DNA from 3 places in the Rouxiella sp. T17 genome. Region 3 is predicted to be linked to each of the others. Evidence: predicted binding sites of a transcription regulator. Region 3 holds the regulator's gene; each other region holds the start of a gene.

Region 1 (5,065 bases), on a different contig from region 3:
CGGCTGGTAGCAAAATCTGGCGCCAGCCTGACGTCCCATAATCCCGCCTGCGCTTCTACCCACACGGCCGGCACGCCGGTTAAAGGCTCAGAAAGTGGCTTGCCTGGCTGCCATAAACGTAACGTTCCGCTGCGTTCGGTAATCAATGCGCCCTGATTATCCGGCAGGAAAGCCAGCGACCATGGATGATCTAATCCCGTTAATTCAGTTTCGACATTTAGCGCCAGTTTTGGCACCGGTTTGCCTGCGGCCTGCGCCAGTGCAGCGGCGGGCGTCGCTATCACGCCAGCCACCAGCAGCGCGGGCCAAACGCGGGAAGAAATCTTAAGGGAAAACGGCATGTGAGATCCTTTTCGAAACGGCAAATTGATGTTTAGTTGTATTTTAGACGAGTAATAACGCCCCAATGTATAGGGACTGTAAATTAAACAATATCTAAAGTATTGAAAAAGCTCAGGCCAAATGGAAAAGGCGGTTAATAAATCGACGCCTTTCTTATAGCCAAAAAATATATGCAAGGCGCGAAAAATGATAATCAAGGCCATTCCAAAGCAGGAAACAAGTCGCTACTATGCTTGTTAAATTAGACACCTAGCCTTATAGATGTCTATATAGTTCAATTTTAATATAACTAACCTGTGCATTCCTTTAATGCGTGACCTACTGGGATCCCGCCAACGCCTGACGGAGTAATAATGAAAAAAATGTCCGCGTCACTGCTCGCATTGAGCCTGTTTGCCGCTGTTCCGGCGTTCGCTGCCGAAAAACCTGCCATCGCCGCCATTCCTGCCGCCATCGCGCAGCATAATGGACCTATTCGCATCGCGGTGATTCGTAATCTTGGTTCCGATGACAATACGACCCAATTCTTGGCGGGTGCCATCAAGCAAGGCCGTGCGCTGGGCTTCAAGGTGGACACTTTCCTGAGCAACGGCGACGACGCAAAATTCCAGGACTTTGTTAATCAGGCGATCAGCCAGAAATATGACGGCATCATTCTCTCTCAAGGCCGCGGCCCCTATTCCAACAATTTGGTGAAACGCATTACCGATGCAGGCATCGCCGTTTCCGTATTCGATACTGAAGTCACCGAGGGCACGCCGGGAGTGACGGTGTCACGCCAAGATGATACTTCGTTGACTAAAGCGTCGATGGGCGAATTAGTTAAAGATTTCAACGGCAAAGCTAATATTGTGCGCCTGTGGGTGGCGGGCTTCCCGCCAATGGAGCGCCGTAACGTTACTTATCAGCAGATCTTGAAAGATAACCCGGGGATTCATCAGCTTGAGTCAATCGGTGCCGTCTCTTCCGACGTTCAGGGCGATACGGCTAATCAGGTCGGCGCGCTGTTAGCTAAATATCCGAAAGGAAAAATCGATGCCATTTGGGGCGCGTGGGATGCCTTCAGTCAGGGCGCATATAAGGCATTAAAAGAAAACGGCCGTACAGAAATCAAGCTTTATAGCATTGACGCGTCGAATCAGGATCTCCAACTGATGCGCGAGAAGGATAGCCCGTGGAAATTTACTGCCGCAGTGGATACTCAGCTTATCGGCGCGGTGAACCTGCGTTTAGTGGCGCTGAAAATTGCCGGTGAAAAAACGCCTGCGACTTATGAATTCCCGGCGCAGGTCATCCCGCAGGCGCTACTGGCGAGCCAGCCGGGTGCCGTTAACGTTAACGCGTTAGGCAAAATCATTCCGGGTTGGGGAAAATCGGAAGATTTCACCGCGCCGTGGTTCGCAACGCTTGAAGCCAAGTACAAAAAATAATCTTGTATTAAGTTTTCTCTCATCTGCTAATTACCCGTCAGCGAAAAACTGGCGGGTTTTTCTTTTCATCCTCTCTGCCAGCCTTCGCGTACACTCATCAAACAGCTCATCGATGAAAAAATTGCCTCTGTGATCGCGATCACACTGGAAGGCGATTAATTTTAATTGTATGATGAATGCATATTTCGACTGGGGCAAGACCATGAAATCCGCACTATCACTTCCTATCCAATATTTACGGGCATTTATTCTGATTTATGCCTGTCTTTACGCAGGGAATGCTATTTCCGCCCTGCTTCCGCTGGCTATACCGGGCAGCATTATCGGCATGCTGATTCTGTTTGTGCTGCTGTCGACTCAAATCTTGCCTTATAAGTGGGTCAAACCCGGTTGCAGTATTTTGATTCGTTATATGGCGCTGCTGTTTGTGCCGATTGGCGTGGGCGTGATGAACTATTACGACCAGCTGCGCAGTCAGTTTGGGCCGCTGGTGGTTTCCTGTTTTATCAGTACATTTATCGTGCTGCTGGTCGTGGCCTACTCTTCGCAATATGTGCACGCCGAGCGTAAAACCGTGATTGATCCGGAGGAAAAACCATGAGCGAAATCTGGTGGTCACTGCCGCTGACGCTGGTCGTGTTCTGGGCCACGCGCAAACTGGCAATCAAGCTGCGGATGCCGTTACTTAATCCATTATTAATGTCGATGGTAATAATCATCCCGATATTGCTAGTGACTCACGTCTCATACGCGCGCTATTTTGCCGGCAGCAAAATCCTCAACGATTTGCTACAACCCGCCGTCGTTGCCCTCGCCTTTCCTTTATACGAGCAGCTGCATCAAATTCGCGCCCGCTGGAAATCGATTCTGAGCATCTGCTTTATTGGCAGCGTGGTCGCGATGACGACAGGCACCGCGATTGCGCTTTGGATGGGTGCAACGCCCGAAATTGCCGCCTCTGTTTTACCGAAATCGGTGACCACGCCGATAGCCATGGCGACTTCGCAGGCAATCCACGGTATTCCGGCCATTAGCGCAGTGTGCGTTATTTTCGTCGGTATTCTTGGCGCAGTGTTCGGCCACACGATTTTAAATCTATTGAAGATAACGACTAAAGCTTCACGTGGATTAGCGATTGGTAACGCCTCGCACGCGCTTGGGACTGCACGTTGCGCCGAGCTTGATTATCAGGAAGGGGCGTTTAGTTCACTGGCGTTGGTGATTTGTGGGATTATCACCTCATTAGTGGCACCCTTTTTGTTTCCTATTTTATTAAAAATCTTTTAAAGCAAAATCTGTATTTTAGATTTTAAATCTAAAGGCAATTTTCTTTAGGTCTAAATCTTTAAATTCAATTTCAAATTCAACTGCATGCGCTTCGCTTACTGCGCGGCGGCGCAGACCGCCTCAAGGATGTTCCTAAGCGAACACCCTTGAGAATCCCGCGCTTTTTTTCCACAGCTGCAACTTGAGAGCTGAAAAAGTGAGATCTTTCCAGTGACTCCGAAGTGTGGCGTAGGTCGCGGCGCTTCGCGCTTCCGTCACTTCGCTCGAAAGCCAAAAACGTCTTTCTCAACTCCGTTCCGCGCCGCCCTGATCCCGCCAATCACAACACTTAAAGCAAGGGCGGATACTCTTGGGCGGTCAAAAGCCGATCCCTCAAACAATAAATTTTAGGTTGAAGAATCGGTTCTTGACCGCAGAAAAGTTACCTTTTTTTCTTTTTAAGCTGTAATTGGCGGGATCAGGGCGGCGCTGAGTGGAGTGATTTGAGACGTGTTTGGCTCAAATCCGTAATGAAGGAACGGCGAAGCCGCGCGACCAACGCCACACGCAGTGGTCGCTGGAAAGATGTAACTTTTTAGTCCTCAAGTTACAGCTGTGGAAAAAAAGCTTGGGATTCCAAAGGGGCGAGCTACTGCGCCTCTTTGGGCGGTCTGCGCCGCCGCGCAGTAAGCGAAGCGCATGCCGTTGAACTTGAATTTAAAACCCTAAATTTGAAATTAAAAAAAATTGCCTATAGATTCCAAATCTATACCACCACCCCTATGGATCCCCGAGCGATGAAAATCGCTCCAAACTCCTTAAGGGTGCCCGCGACTTCACCCCTCAAGTCGCAAATAATCCGTCTTGCCGCTTCCCTTCCCATCTCATACACCGGCTGTGCAATCACCGACAGCGGCGGGGAGACTATCTCCGTCCACGGGAAGTTATCGAACATCACAAATGATAAATCCTCCGGCACTCGCAGCTTGCGATTGGCAAGTTCGCGCAGTACGCTCATGGCGATCAGGCTGTCGGAGGCGATTAATGCCGTCGATGGCTGCGATGATTTAAAAAGTGTGTCGACGATAGCCGCGATGGCCTCGTCACTGGAGGCGTTGGGCTGGATAAGTTCGGCAATAAACGGCACGCCGCGCTCGGCAAACGCCTGCTCCATGCCCGCCACGCGCTGCGCTACCGGCGTTAAGCCAAGTTCATCGGCGCAGACAAAAGGCTTGTCGAGCGTCATGCTAGTTAAATAGCTAATACGCCGATGTCCTGCGTCGAGCAGCGCTAAAGTCGCCTGACGCGAAGAGGCCGTAAAATCGACCATAATTGCCTCCACGGGAAGACCAGGCACGCCGCGGTCAAACAGTTTTAACGCCCTGCCGTCGGCCAAAATCTGCGCCAAATGGGCGTTATCCTTCTGCAACGAAGAGCTTGGCGCGATAATAATGCCGTCGACCTGTTTCTCCAGCATCACTCTTACCGCGTCCTGCTCTTCCACCAGCGTTTCGTCACTGTTGCCAAGCAAAATGTGATACCCCTCCGCGCGCGCCACGTCGGCGATTCCACGCAGCGCCAAACCGAAGTGCGGGTTTTCAATGTCGCCAACAATCACGCCCAGCGTGTTGGAACGGCCAGTATTCATGCTGCGCGCCACTTCGTTGGGTCGATAAGCCAGCTTTTGCGCGGCCGCCATTACTCGCGTCAATACCTCTTCGCTGACGGAACCGTAACCGCCGAGAGCCCGCGCCGCTTGGGCCTTCGACACCCGTGCTTCCCGCGCGACGTCGGCCACGGTCGGGGCTTTACTGCGAATGTTACCTAGACTCATAAGTTATTCGTATCACAGGTTGCGTTAAGGGAGATTGACGTTTCGATAAAGCCGTTGCTAGTATCATCATAACTGATTTGAGACCGGTCTCACAATGATTCGTCTCGATTATCAGCACCTGCATTGAGACCAGTCTCCAGCGTCGTTTTGGGCGTTATAAAAAGGGCCGGCTCAAGTGTCGTTGATGTTAACT
Region 2 (5,065 bases), on a different contig from region 3:
ATGTCGTGGTTAATCTTGCCGTGGGCGGTCAGCGCCATCTTGCTGCCCAATTTCTGGTCCTATTACAGCTCGTTCAGTCTCTCCACGCTGCTGCCGGTTTTCCTGTTTGGCGCGATGTGGGGCATCGGTAACATTAATTACGGTTTAACTATGCGCTATCTCGGCATGTCGATGGGCATCGGGATTGCGATTGGTGTCACGCTGGTGGTCGGCACCTTAATGACGCCGCTGCTGCAAGGTCGTTTTGTCGAATTGTTTAGCTCCGAAGGCGGTCGTTTAACCTTGCTGGGCGTGTTTGTCGCGCTGATCGGCGTGGCGATTGTCTCGCGAGCAGGATTATTGAAAGAGCGGGCGATGGGCGTCACCGCGCAGGAATTTAACCTGAAGAAAGGGCTGATTCTGGCGGTGCTGTGCGGCATTTTCTCTGCCGGGATGTCGTTCGCGATGGACGCCGCCAAGCCAATGCACGAAGCCGCCGCCGCGCTGGGTATCGACCCGCTTTATGTCGCGCTGCCAAGCTACGTGGTGATTATGGGCGGCGGAGCCATCGTCAATCTGGCCTACTGCTTTATTCGTCTGGCGACCAAAAAAGAGCTGTCGGTCAAAGCCGATTTCTCGGTGGCAAAACCGCTGCTGCTGGCCAACGTCTGCTTTGCGCTGCTCGGCGGCACCATGTGGTATCTGCAATTCTTCTTTTATGCCTGGGGCCACGCCAAAATTCCGGCGCAGTATGATTTTATCAGCTGGATGCTGCACATGAGTTTCTACGTGCTGTGTGGCGGGCTGGTCGGGCTGATTATGAAGGAGTGGAAAAACGTCGGTCAGCGCCCAATCGGTGTGTTGAGCGTGGGCTGTCTGGTCATCGTGATGGCGGCAAATATTGTAGGTTTGGGGATGGCGTCCTGAATTGCTGACGCAACGCGCTGGGCGTCATGCCGGTTTCGCGCGTAAACACCACGGAAAAATAGTTGCTGTCGTCAAAGCCACAGGACGCAGCAACGTCTCCTATCAGGCGATCGCTGCTGCGTAGCAAATGCTTCGCCTGACACAGCTGCAACTGGCGCAAATAGTGGCCGATGCTCATCCCGGTTTGCTGGCGAAAAAGCTGCTTTAATCCGCGTTCCGACAGGCCATTTTGCTGGCAAAAAACGCCGAGACAGAAGTGTTTGCCGACGTCCGCCTGAATCGCCGACATCAATAAATCCAGCTGTTCGCCTTCCGGCAGGGCGTAAGCTTTATCGGCGGCGTAGCGATGGCGTTTCAGAATCAGCGCCAATTGCAGAAACAGCGCCTCGGTAAGTTGCAACGACAGCACGTCAGTTTTGCGACTCTCCTGCACCAGCTGCAAAATCACGCCTCGCGCCAGCGCCATACCGCGCGTGGTCAGCCGCCAGTGCGTCGGGCTGTCGCCCTCGTCGCGTGGCAGCATTTCCGACCAGTCCAATCCGAGTTTAAACCGTTCCGGACAGTAAATAATGTTGTCGAGCACCAAATCGTTGACGGCATCGTAACTGTGACAATCGGTCGCGCGGATATAAAAAATATCGCCACAGGTCACCAGCCACGGCCGATCGTTGAGCACGTGCAGCCCGTTGCCGCGCCAGACAATCACGATTTCGCAGAATTCATGGGTGTGCGCAGGGAAGGAGGGCTGCGGCGCGCGATCGGCGACCGCTACCGGCATCAGGTCTGAAGGTAAGTAGTCGGCTTTTGGCAGACGAAGAGCGGGTGGGCGAACGGTTGGCTGATGAAGAGTCATAGGGCCTCGAGTTAGTTCATATGTTGACGAACGTTGCGCGGCGCATAGCCAAACTCACGCTTGAACAGCGTCGAAAAATGATTGCTGTCGCCGAAACCGCACTGAAAAGCGATGTCCGTGACGCGCATGTCGCTGTGGCGCAATAAGTGCCGCGATTGCAGCAGGCGCAGCCGGTTAAGATAACGCTGCGGCGTGCTGCCGGTTTGCTGTTTCAACTGGCGATGCAGCGTGCGCAGCGACAGCGAAAAATGGCTCGCCACTTCATCCCAATCAATCTCTTCGCTGTAATGTTCGTTTAGCCAATCAAGCAGATGACGTAAACGGCTTTCCTGATTGCTGTCGTCCTGCGTGCTGCGGCCCTGTCGCAGCAACACCAAAAGCTGCATAAAACGCAGTTCCTGCTCGGCCTGCTGTTCCAGCGAAAAATCTTCCGTGCGGCGCGGTAATTGGTCAATCAGCGATTTGGCCTGCGCCATCACCTTATTGTTAATCCGCCACAGCGACGGGTAGTTGCCGTCGGTTTCCTGCGGCAGTAAATTGCGTAATCCGGAAAGGAAACGGAAAGCGTCGGGTCCGCGATACAGCACGTTGGTTAAATGCAAATTATCGGTTTGCTCATATAAATGGCGATCGTGATCGCGAACAAAACAGACGCAGCCGCCGCAAAGCGTTTGCGGTTGACCATTGAAAACGTGAATGCCGCTGCCCTGTTCCACCAGCACAATTTCATGAAAATCATGATGATGTTCGGGAAAGGCGCTCTGCGGCGCGCGCGGTTCAACGGCAATTGAAAAACCACCGGGCGGGAAAAAATCAACGCTGTGCAGTAGGGTCATTTTTAACACCTCATTAATAAGTCCGTAACCGATGGTAATAATGCCCGCGCAACTTTACCTTGAATTTTTGACCATGAAATCACCTTGGTGGCGGCATTTTTCAAGAAAGAATAAGAAATGATTCAGAAATGCGGAGAGCGTCACAGCTTGTTCGAGTGAGAGCAAAAGAAAAAAGTGTGAGCTGCTTCAAGGCTATCTTTGTACCGTTGCCAACAGGCATTTTGCGCTGGCAGTGACGAAAAGGCGGCAAATCTGGCGGATTTTAGACTGGAGTCATTCATTCAGCCGGGAAGAAATCCATGACGTTTCGCCACTCTACGACGGCCAGCCCCTCCAACACGCTTCGCTATAGCGTGGCCATTGATCTCGGTGCCTCCAGCGGCCGCGTCATGCTGGCCTGTTCCGACCTTGCGCAAGGCGTGCTGACCCTGCGCGAAGTCAGCCGTTTCACTAACTCTCTGGTGACAGTTGATGAACATGAATGCTGGGATGTTGACGCGCTGGAGCAGGCCATTCGCGCCGGTTTACAGCAGCTGGATGACGAAGGTATTAGGCTGGACAGCCTCGGCATCGATACCTGGGGCGTCGATTTTGTGTTACTGGATGCCGACGGCAGGCGTTTGGCACCCGCTGTCTCTTATCGCGACCGGCGCACTCACGGTGTGATGGCCAAGGCGCACGCCGAGCTGAGTCGTGAAGCCATTTACAAGCAAACCGGTATCCAGTTTTTGCCCTTCAACACGCTTTATCAGCTGCGCGCGCTGACCCGCAATCAGCCCGAGCTGGTCGACAATATTGCTCACCTGCTGCAAATCCCGGATTACCTGCATTATCGCCTCACCGGCCAGCTGTGCTGGGAATATACCAACGCGTCCACCACCCAGATGCTGAATATCGAAAGCGGCGAATGGGACAGCAAACTGCTGCACTGGGCGGGCGCGAAGGCCGCGTGGTTGGGTCGCCCGTCACAGCCCGGCCATAAAATTGGTGAGTGGATGAATGCGCAGGGTCAGGGCGTGCCGGTGATTGCCGTCGCGACCCACGATACCGCCAGTGCAGTTTTGGGCACGCCGCTGGCCGACGCCGACGCGGCCTATCTCTCCTCCGGCACCTGGTCGTTAATGGGCTTCGAAAGTTTGACGCCTTTTAACAATCGCGCCGCGCTTGAGGCCAATATCACCAACGAAGGCGGCGCAGAAGGCCGTTATCGAGTGCTGAAAAATATTATGGGCCTGTGGCTGTTACAGCGCGTTTGCGAAGAGCTGCACATCGACGACCTGTGTCAACTCATCGACGACGCCGCGCAGCAAAGCGCCTGCCGCTGGCTGATCAATCCGAATGACGATCGTTTTATTAATCCGTCGAGCATGGTGCGGGAAATTCAAAACGCCTGCGTCGAAAACGCCATGCCTCAGCCGCACAACGCCGCCGAGCTGGCGCGCTGCATCTTCGACAGTCTGGCGCTGCTTTATCGGCAGGTGCTTGAAGAGTTGGCGACCGTGCGCGGCAAAGCTTTTACCCAGCTGCACATTGTGGGCGGCGGCTGTCAAAACCAGTTTCTTAATCAGCTCTGCGCCAATGCCTGCAATCTGCCGGTGATTGCCGGGCCGATTGAAGCCTCGACGCTGGGCAATATCGGCTGTCAGCTGATTGCGTTGGGCGAAGTCAAAGACGTCAGCGCCTTCCGCAAGCTGGTCGCCGAACAGTTCCCGTTAAATCGTATTGAACCCCATTCCGACAGCGTCTTCGCCGCCCATTGGCCGCGTTTTCAGGCGCTTAGCCAACCTAATAAGGAATTTTGCTTATGACCAAGCTCATCGATCAGGCCTTTGAACTGGCTAAACAACGTTTTGCCGCCGTGGGCGTTGACGTAGAGGCCGCGCTGTCAAAACTCGACACCTTACCCATCTCGATGCACTGCTGGCAGGGCGATGACGTGCGCGGTTTTGAAAACCCGCAGGGCGCGCTGACCGGCGGTATTCAGGCCACGGGAAATTATCCGGGCCGCGCCACCAATGCTGTGGAGCTGCGCGCCGATCTCGACAAGGCAATGTCGCTGATTCCGGGACCCAAGCGTTTGAATCTGCACGCGATTTATCTTGAGAGCGACGCGCCCGTCGAACGCACCGATATCGCGCCGAAACACTTTAGTAACTGGGTGGAATGGGCGAAGAAAGAGCAGATTGGGCTGGATTTCAACCCGACCTGTTTCTCGCACGAACACAGCGCCGACGGCTTTACGCTGTCGAGCCAGAGCGCCGAAATTCGCCAGTTCTGGATTGAGCACTGCAAGGCTAGCCGCAAAGTCTCTGCTTCATTCGGCGAGCAGCTTGGCACGCCGTCGGTGATGAATATCTGGGTGCCGGACGGCATGAAAGACCTCACCGTCGACCGTTTCGGCCCGCGCCAGCGTTTGATGAATTCGCTGGATGAGATAATCAAAGAGAAACTTGACCCGTCGCAGCACATC
Region 3 (5,065 bases):
AGGTCAAAGTGCCGTTGCTGATTATTCACGCCAAAGACGACCCTTTCATGACTGACGCGGTGATCCCCGACCCACGTGACCTGCCGCCTGAGGTAGAATATCAGCTGACCGAACGCGGCGGGCACGTCGGATTTGTCGGCGGCAGCTGGCGTCATCCGCAGATGTGGCTGGAAACACGCATTCCCGACTGGCTGGCTCCGCGCCTGCTGGCCGAATCAACGATTGAGAAAAATAGACACCATGATCATTCCTTATAAAGAATTGCCACCCGAAACCCTCGACAGTGTCATCGAAGCCTTTGTGCTGCGCGAAGGCACCGATTACGGCGAGCAGGAAAGAACGCTGGAGCAAAAGGTGGAAGACGTGCGCCGCCAGCTTAAAAGCGGCGACATCGTGCTGGTGTGGTCGGAGTTGCACGAAACGCTCAATATCATGCCGCGCGGCCAGTTTCGCGCCGGCGATGAAGAACGCGATGACTATATTCCATAACCCAACGGCGTAGTTCCTTAACCCAAAGGCGTGGTTCCATAACTAAATAGCAAGCTTAAGCAGCCAAACGCGACGCGGAGATCTCCTGTCACTTAGCGCATAGATATGGTAACAATAAGCTTAATTATGCGCGAACCGCAGGAGTCCGACACCGATGTCAGCTAAACACCCCGTTATCGCCGTCACTGGCTCGAGCGGCGCTGGAACGACCACCACCAGCCTGGCTTTTCGCAAGATATTTCAACAGCAGGGCCTGCACGCCGCCCAGCTTGAAGGCGATAGCTTTCACCACTTTACGCGCCCCGAAATGGACGCGGCAATCCGCAAGGCGCGCGATTTAGGCCGTCATATCAGCTACTTTGGTCCCGAGGCCAATGACTTCACGCTGCTGGAACAAAGCTTTATCGAATACGGCAAGACCGGCTCCGGCCGCTCGCGCAAGTATCTGCATACTTATGACGAAGCCGTGCCCTACAATCAGGTGCCCGGCACCTTCACGCCGTGGCAGGCGCTGCCCGAACCGACCGATATTCTGTTTTACGAAGGCCTGCACGGCGGCGTGGTGACGAATCAGGTCGACGTCGCCAAACACGTCGATTTGCTGGTGGGCGTGGTGCCTATCGTCAACCTTGAATGGATCCAAAAACTGGTACGCGACACCGGCGAGCGCGGTCACTCCCGCGAGGCGGTGATGGATTCCGTCGTCAGGTCAATGGATGACTACATCAGCTACATCACGCCGCAGTTTTCCCGCACGCACATCAACTTCCAGCGCGTACCGACCATCGATACTTCGAATCCTTTCGCCGCGAAAGCCATTCCGTCGCTGGATGAAAGCTTCGTGGTGATCCATTTTCAGGGACTGGATCAGATCGATTTCCCATATTTGCTGGCGATGCTGCAAGGTTCGTTTATCTCGCACATCAACACGCTGGTGGTGCCGGGCGGCAAGATGGGGCTGGCGATGGAGCTGATCATGGGTCCGCTGGTGCAGCGTTTGATGGAAGGCAAGAAAATCGAATAATGCTGAAAAACGCCGCCGCAAAAGGTTTTGAGGCGGCGCGTCGTTCTAAAAGTCGATTCAATAAACGCTGAAAAGCGCCTGAATTTCGATTAACTTTCTGAATCGATCACTTCAAAGCTGTGCGTAATGGTTGCCGCTTTGCCCAGCATCAGCGAAACCGAGCAGTATTTCTCCGCCGACAGGCTAACCGCGCGCTCGACAACCTTGTCCGTCAGGTCTTTTCCGGTGACGATAAAGTGCAGATTAATGGTCGTAAACAGGCGCGGCGCTTCTTCGCGGCGTTCGGAAGTCAGCTTGACCTCGCAGCCTACGATGTCGTTACGGCCTTTCTGTAAAATAGAAACTACGTCGATGGCGCTGCATCCGCCCGCCGACATCAACAGCATTTCCATCGGGCTTGGGGATTTATCGCCCGCGTTGCCGTCCATGATTATCTGGTGGCCCGACGACGATTCACCCAGAAATGTTAAACCTTCGACCCACTTTACTCGTGCCTGCATTGGTTTCTCTCCTGCCACAATTTTTAAAACAGACTACCCTTTAGCCCTGAAACTGGCAATGTAACTCGATCCGCATCATGCTGAAGCGAGACAACACAAGACACGTCTGCAAACCTGTGCTACAAACAAAGCCGAAAGAAACTTTCCAACAAGTTGCGGTCAGGTTTTTTAGGTGTTAACAGGATAACCTTGGTGATAAGGGCAAATTACCGCTTAAATCACTCTACCTGCCGCTTGCAGCATTGCTGGTCAGTTCATATGCTAAAAGAGCGCGAAGTAAAAAATCGCCGTACAGGGACTCAGAACCCTGCGATTTTGGGCAGCGATAATAAGAGGATAATAACTAATGGTTCTCGGCAAGCCACAAACAGACCCTACTCTCGAATGGTTCCTGTCTCATTGTCATATACACAAGTACCCTTCTAAAAGTACGCTGATTCACCAAGGTGAAAAGGCCGAAACGCTTTATTACATCGTGAAAGGCTCGGTTGCCGTGCTTATCAAAGATGAAGAAGGCAAAGAGATGATACTTTCCTACCTGAATCAGGGTGACTTCATCGGCGAGCTGGGACTCTTCGAAGAAGGTCAGGAACGTAGCGCGTGGGTAAGAGCGAAAACTGCCTGTGAAGTGGCCGAAATTTCCTACAAGAAATTCCGCCAGCTGATCCAGGTTAACCCGGATATTCTGATGCGCCTCTCTGCGCAGATGGCGAGCCGACTGCAAATCACGTCCGAAAAAGTAGGTAACCTTGCTTTCCTCGATGTGACCGGTCGTATTGCCCAGACTCTGCTGAATCTGGCTAAACAGCCCGATGCCATGACCCATCCCGATGGTATGCAGATCAAGATTACCCGTCAGGAAATTGGTCAGATCGTCGGTTGCTCACGCGAGACGGTAGGTCGAATTCTCAAAATGCTCGAAGATCAGAGTCTGATCTCGGCGCACGGTAAAACGATTGTCGTTTACGGCACCCGTTAATCGTTTTAAAAACGGCATGGCGATTCGTCGTCGTGCCGTTTTTGTTTGAATCTCTTTCAAATGACGCTTTGGCGACGACTCTTTTACCATCCTGAAATCAACTATGCGCTGCGTCAAACGCTGGTGCTATGCCTGCCTATCGCCTTTGCCATGCTGTTTGGCCAACTCAAGATGGGTCTGCTGTTCGCGCTGGTGCCTGCCTGCTGCAATATTTCCGGTCTCGATACGCCCCACAAACATTTCTTCAAGCGGCTGGTGATTGGCGGCTCGCTGTTTGCCGTCAGCAGTATTTTGCTCCAGCTGATGCTGGTGAACTGGCACGTGCCGCTGCCGTTTATCATGCTGAGTTTCGCGCTGGTGATTGGCGTGACGGGCGAAATCGGTCCGCTGCATGCACGACTGCTTTCGGGCGCGCTGGTGGCCTCAATCTTTACGCTGAGCATGGCGGGCGTGGTGCCCATCTGGCACGCGCCGCTGCTTTTTGTGGTCGGTACAGCCTGGTACGGACTGTTTAACTGGCTGTGGTTCCGACTTTCGGAAGAGCAGCCGATGCGTGAAACCCTCAGTCAGCTGTATAACGAGCTCGCCGATTATTTCGAGGCGAAATATACCCTGCTGACTCAGCACACCGATCCCGACACTGCGCTGCCGCCGCTGTTGAAAAGGCAGCAAAAGGTGATCGATTTAATTGCCACGCTGTATCAACAGATGCACATGTTGCCCAACAACGATCATCAGCATCGTAAACGGCTGCTGCGCAATTTTCAGGTGGCGCTGGATTTGCAGGAGCACATTACCGTCAGTTTGCACCTGCCCGAAGAGGTGCAAAAGCTGGTGGAAGAGAGCCACGCCGAGGCGGTGATTGCCCGCAACGCGCAGGTGATTAGCGCGAGGCTGCGACGGATTGGCGACGACATTCTCTATCATCGACGTTCGCCTCGTTTTTCAATGGCAAACGAACTGGCGGCGCTGGAAAAGATCGCCTCGCGCTATCGCGATAATCCGGTTGGCCAGTTTTGCTATTACCATTTCAGCCGCATTGCGCGACTGCTGCGCACCCAGCGCCCGCTGTATCGCCGCGATTTAATGCAGGATAAAAATCGCCTGCCGTTCTGGGCCGCGCTGAAAAGTTATCTGTCTTTCAAGTCTGCCGCCTTGCGCAACGCCGCGCGATTGGGCGTGATTCTGGCGATCGGCAGCACGCTCGGCATGTTCTTTAATTTGCCGAAACCTTACTGGATTTTGCTCACCACGCTGCTGGTCAGTCAAAACGGCTATAACGCCACGCGGGTGCGCATTCAGCACCGCGCGCTCGGCACGCTCATCGGCCTGATTCTGGCGGCGGGCCTGCTTCATCTGGCCATTCCGCAGAATATTACCCTGCTGTTTATGCTGCTGATTTCGCTGATTTCCTATACCGTGCTGCGCAAAAATTATGGCCTCGGAATGATTGGGCTGACCGTCACGGCGGTTTACACGCTGCAAATTCTGGGGCTAAACGGCGCGAATTTCCTGCTGCCGCGATTAATCGATACCCTGATTGGCTGTGCGCTGGCGTTTGGCGGCATGATTTGGCTGTGGCCGCAGTGGCAGAGCGGCATGCTGCGCACCAACGCCCATCAGGCGCTCGAGGCCGATCAAACCGCAATAAGATTAGTGTTGCAGGAAGAGCCCGATCCCGCCGAGCTGGCCTATGCGCGCATGAAAGTGAATCAGGCGCATAATCAGCTATTTACCTCGTTAAATCAGGCGATGCAGGAGCCGGGTTTTAATTCGCATTATCTCAACGACATGCGACTGTGGGTGACGCACAGCCAGTTCCTGGTCGATCACATCAACGCGATGACCATTCTGGCGCGCGAGCATTACATGCTGACGCCGAAGCTGGCGATTGAGTATTTGCAGACCTGTGAAATCGCGCTGCAAAGCTGTCAGCAGCGTTTGACTACCGATGGCGCAAGCAGCGGCTCAACGGCATTTCAGCCGCCCGACATGAAGACAGACATGCCGATTACCGAAATGGAGCGTCATTTGCGTCGCGTGTTGTCACACCTCAGCGCCATGAACACCATC

What was found. Region 3 encodes CRP, which controls carbon source genes, mostly activating them, when cyclic AMP is high. Its sites were predicted from a motif close to ATGTGANNNNNNTCACAT; they were not measured.
Region 1: the regulator CRP is predicted to act here: its motif matches at 1,900-1,917, upstream of SC206_RS21830 (CidA/LrgA family protein).
Region 2: the regulator CRP is predicted to act here: its motif matches at 2,724-2,741, upstream of rhaS (HTH-type transcriptional activator RhaS).

The regions. Positions count from the first base shown of each region.
Region 1 covers NZ_JAWUEA010000042.1:273,026-278,090, reverse strand. The annotation lists gene SC206_RS21840 (PQQ-dependent sugar dehydrogenase) at 1-341, opposite strand, end outside; gene SC206_RS21835 (sugar ABC transporter substrate-binding protein) at 696-1,772, shown strand; gene SC206_RS21830 (CidA/LrgA family protein) at 1,975-2,373, shown strand; gene SC206_RS21825 (CidB/LrgB family autolysis modulator) at 2,370-3,059, shown strand; gene SC206_RS21820 (LacI family DNA-binding transcriptional regulator) at 3,805-4,872, opposite strand.
Region 2 covers NZ_JAWUEA010000027.1:250,568-255,632, forward strand. The annotation lists gene rhaT (L-rhamnose/proton symporter RhaT) at 1-906, shown strand, start outside; gene rhaR (HTH-type transcriptional activator RhaR) at 860-1,759, opposite strand; gene rhaS (HTH-type transcriptional activator RhaS) at 1,771-2,595, opposite strand; gene rhaB (rhamnulokinase) at 2,895-4,403, shown strand; gene SC206_RS08935 (L-rhamnose isomerase) at 4,400-5,065, shown strand, end outside.
Region 3 covers NZ_JAWUEA010000001.1:12,769-17,833, reverse strand. The annotation lists gene SC206_RS00090 (hydrolase) at 1-257, shown strand, start outside; gene SC206_RS00085 (YheU family protein) at 241-489, shown strand; gene SC206_RS00080 (phosphoribulokinase) at 644-1,513, shown strand; gene SC206_RS00075 (OsmC family protein) at 1,603-2,013, opposite strand; gene crp (cAMP-activated global transcriptional regulator CRP) at 2,360-2,992, shown strand; gene SC206_RS00065 (YccS/YhfK family putative transporter) at 3,053-5,065, shown strand, end outside.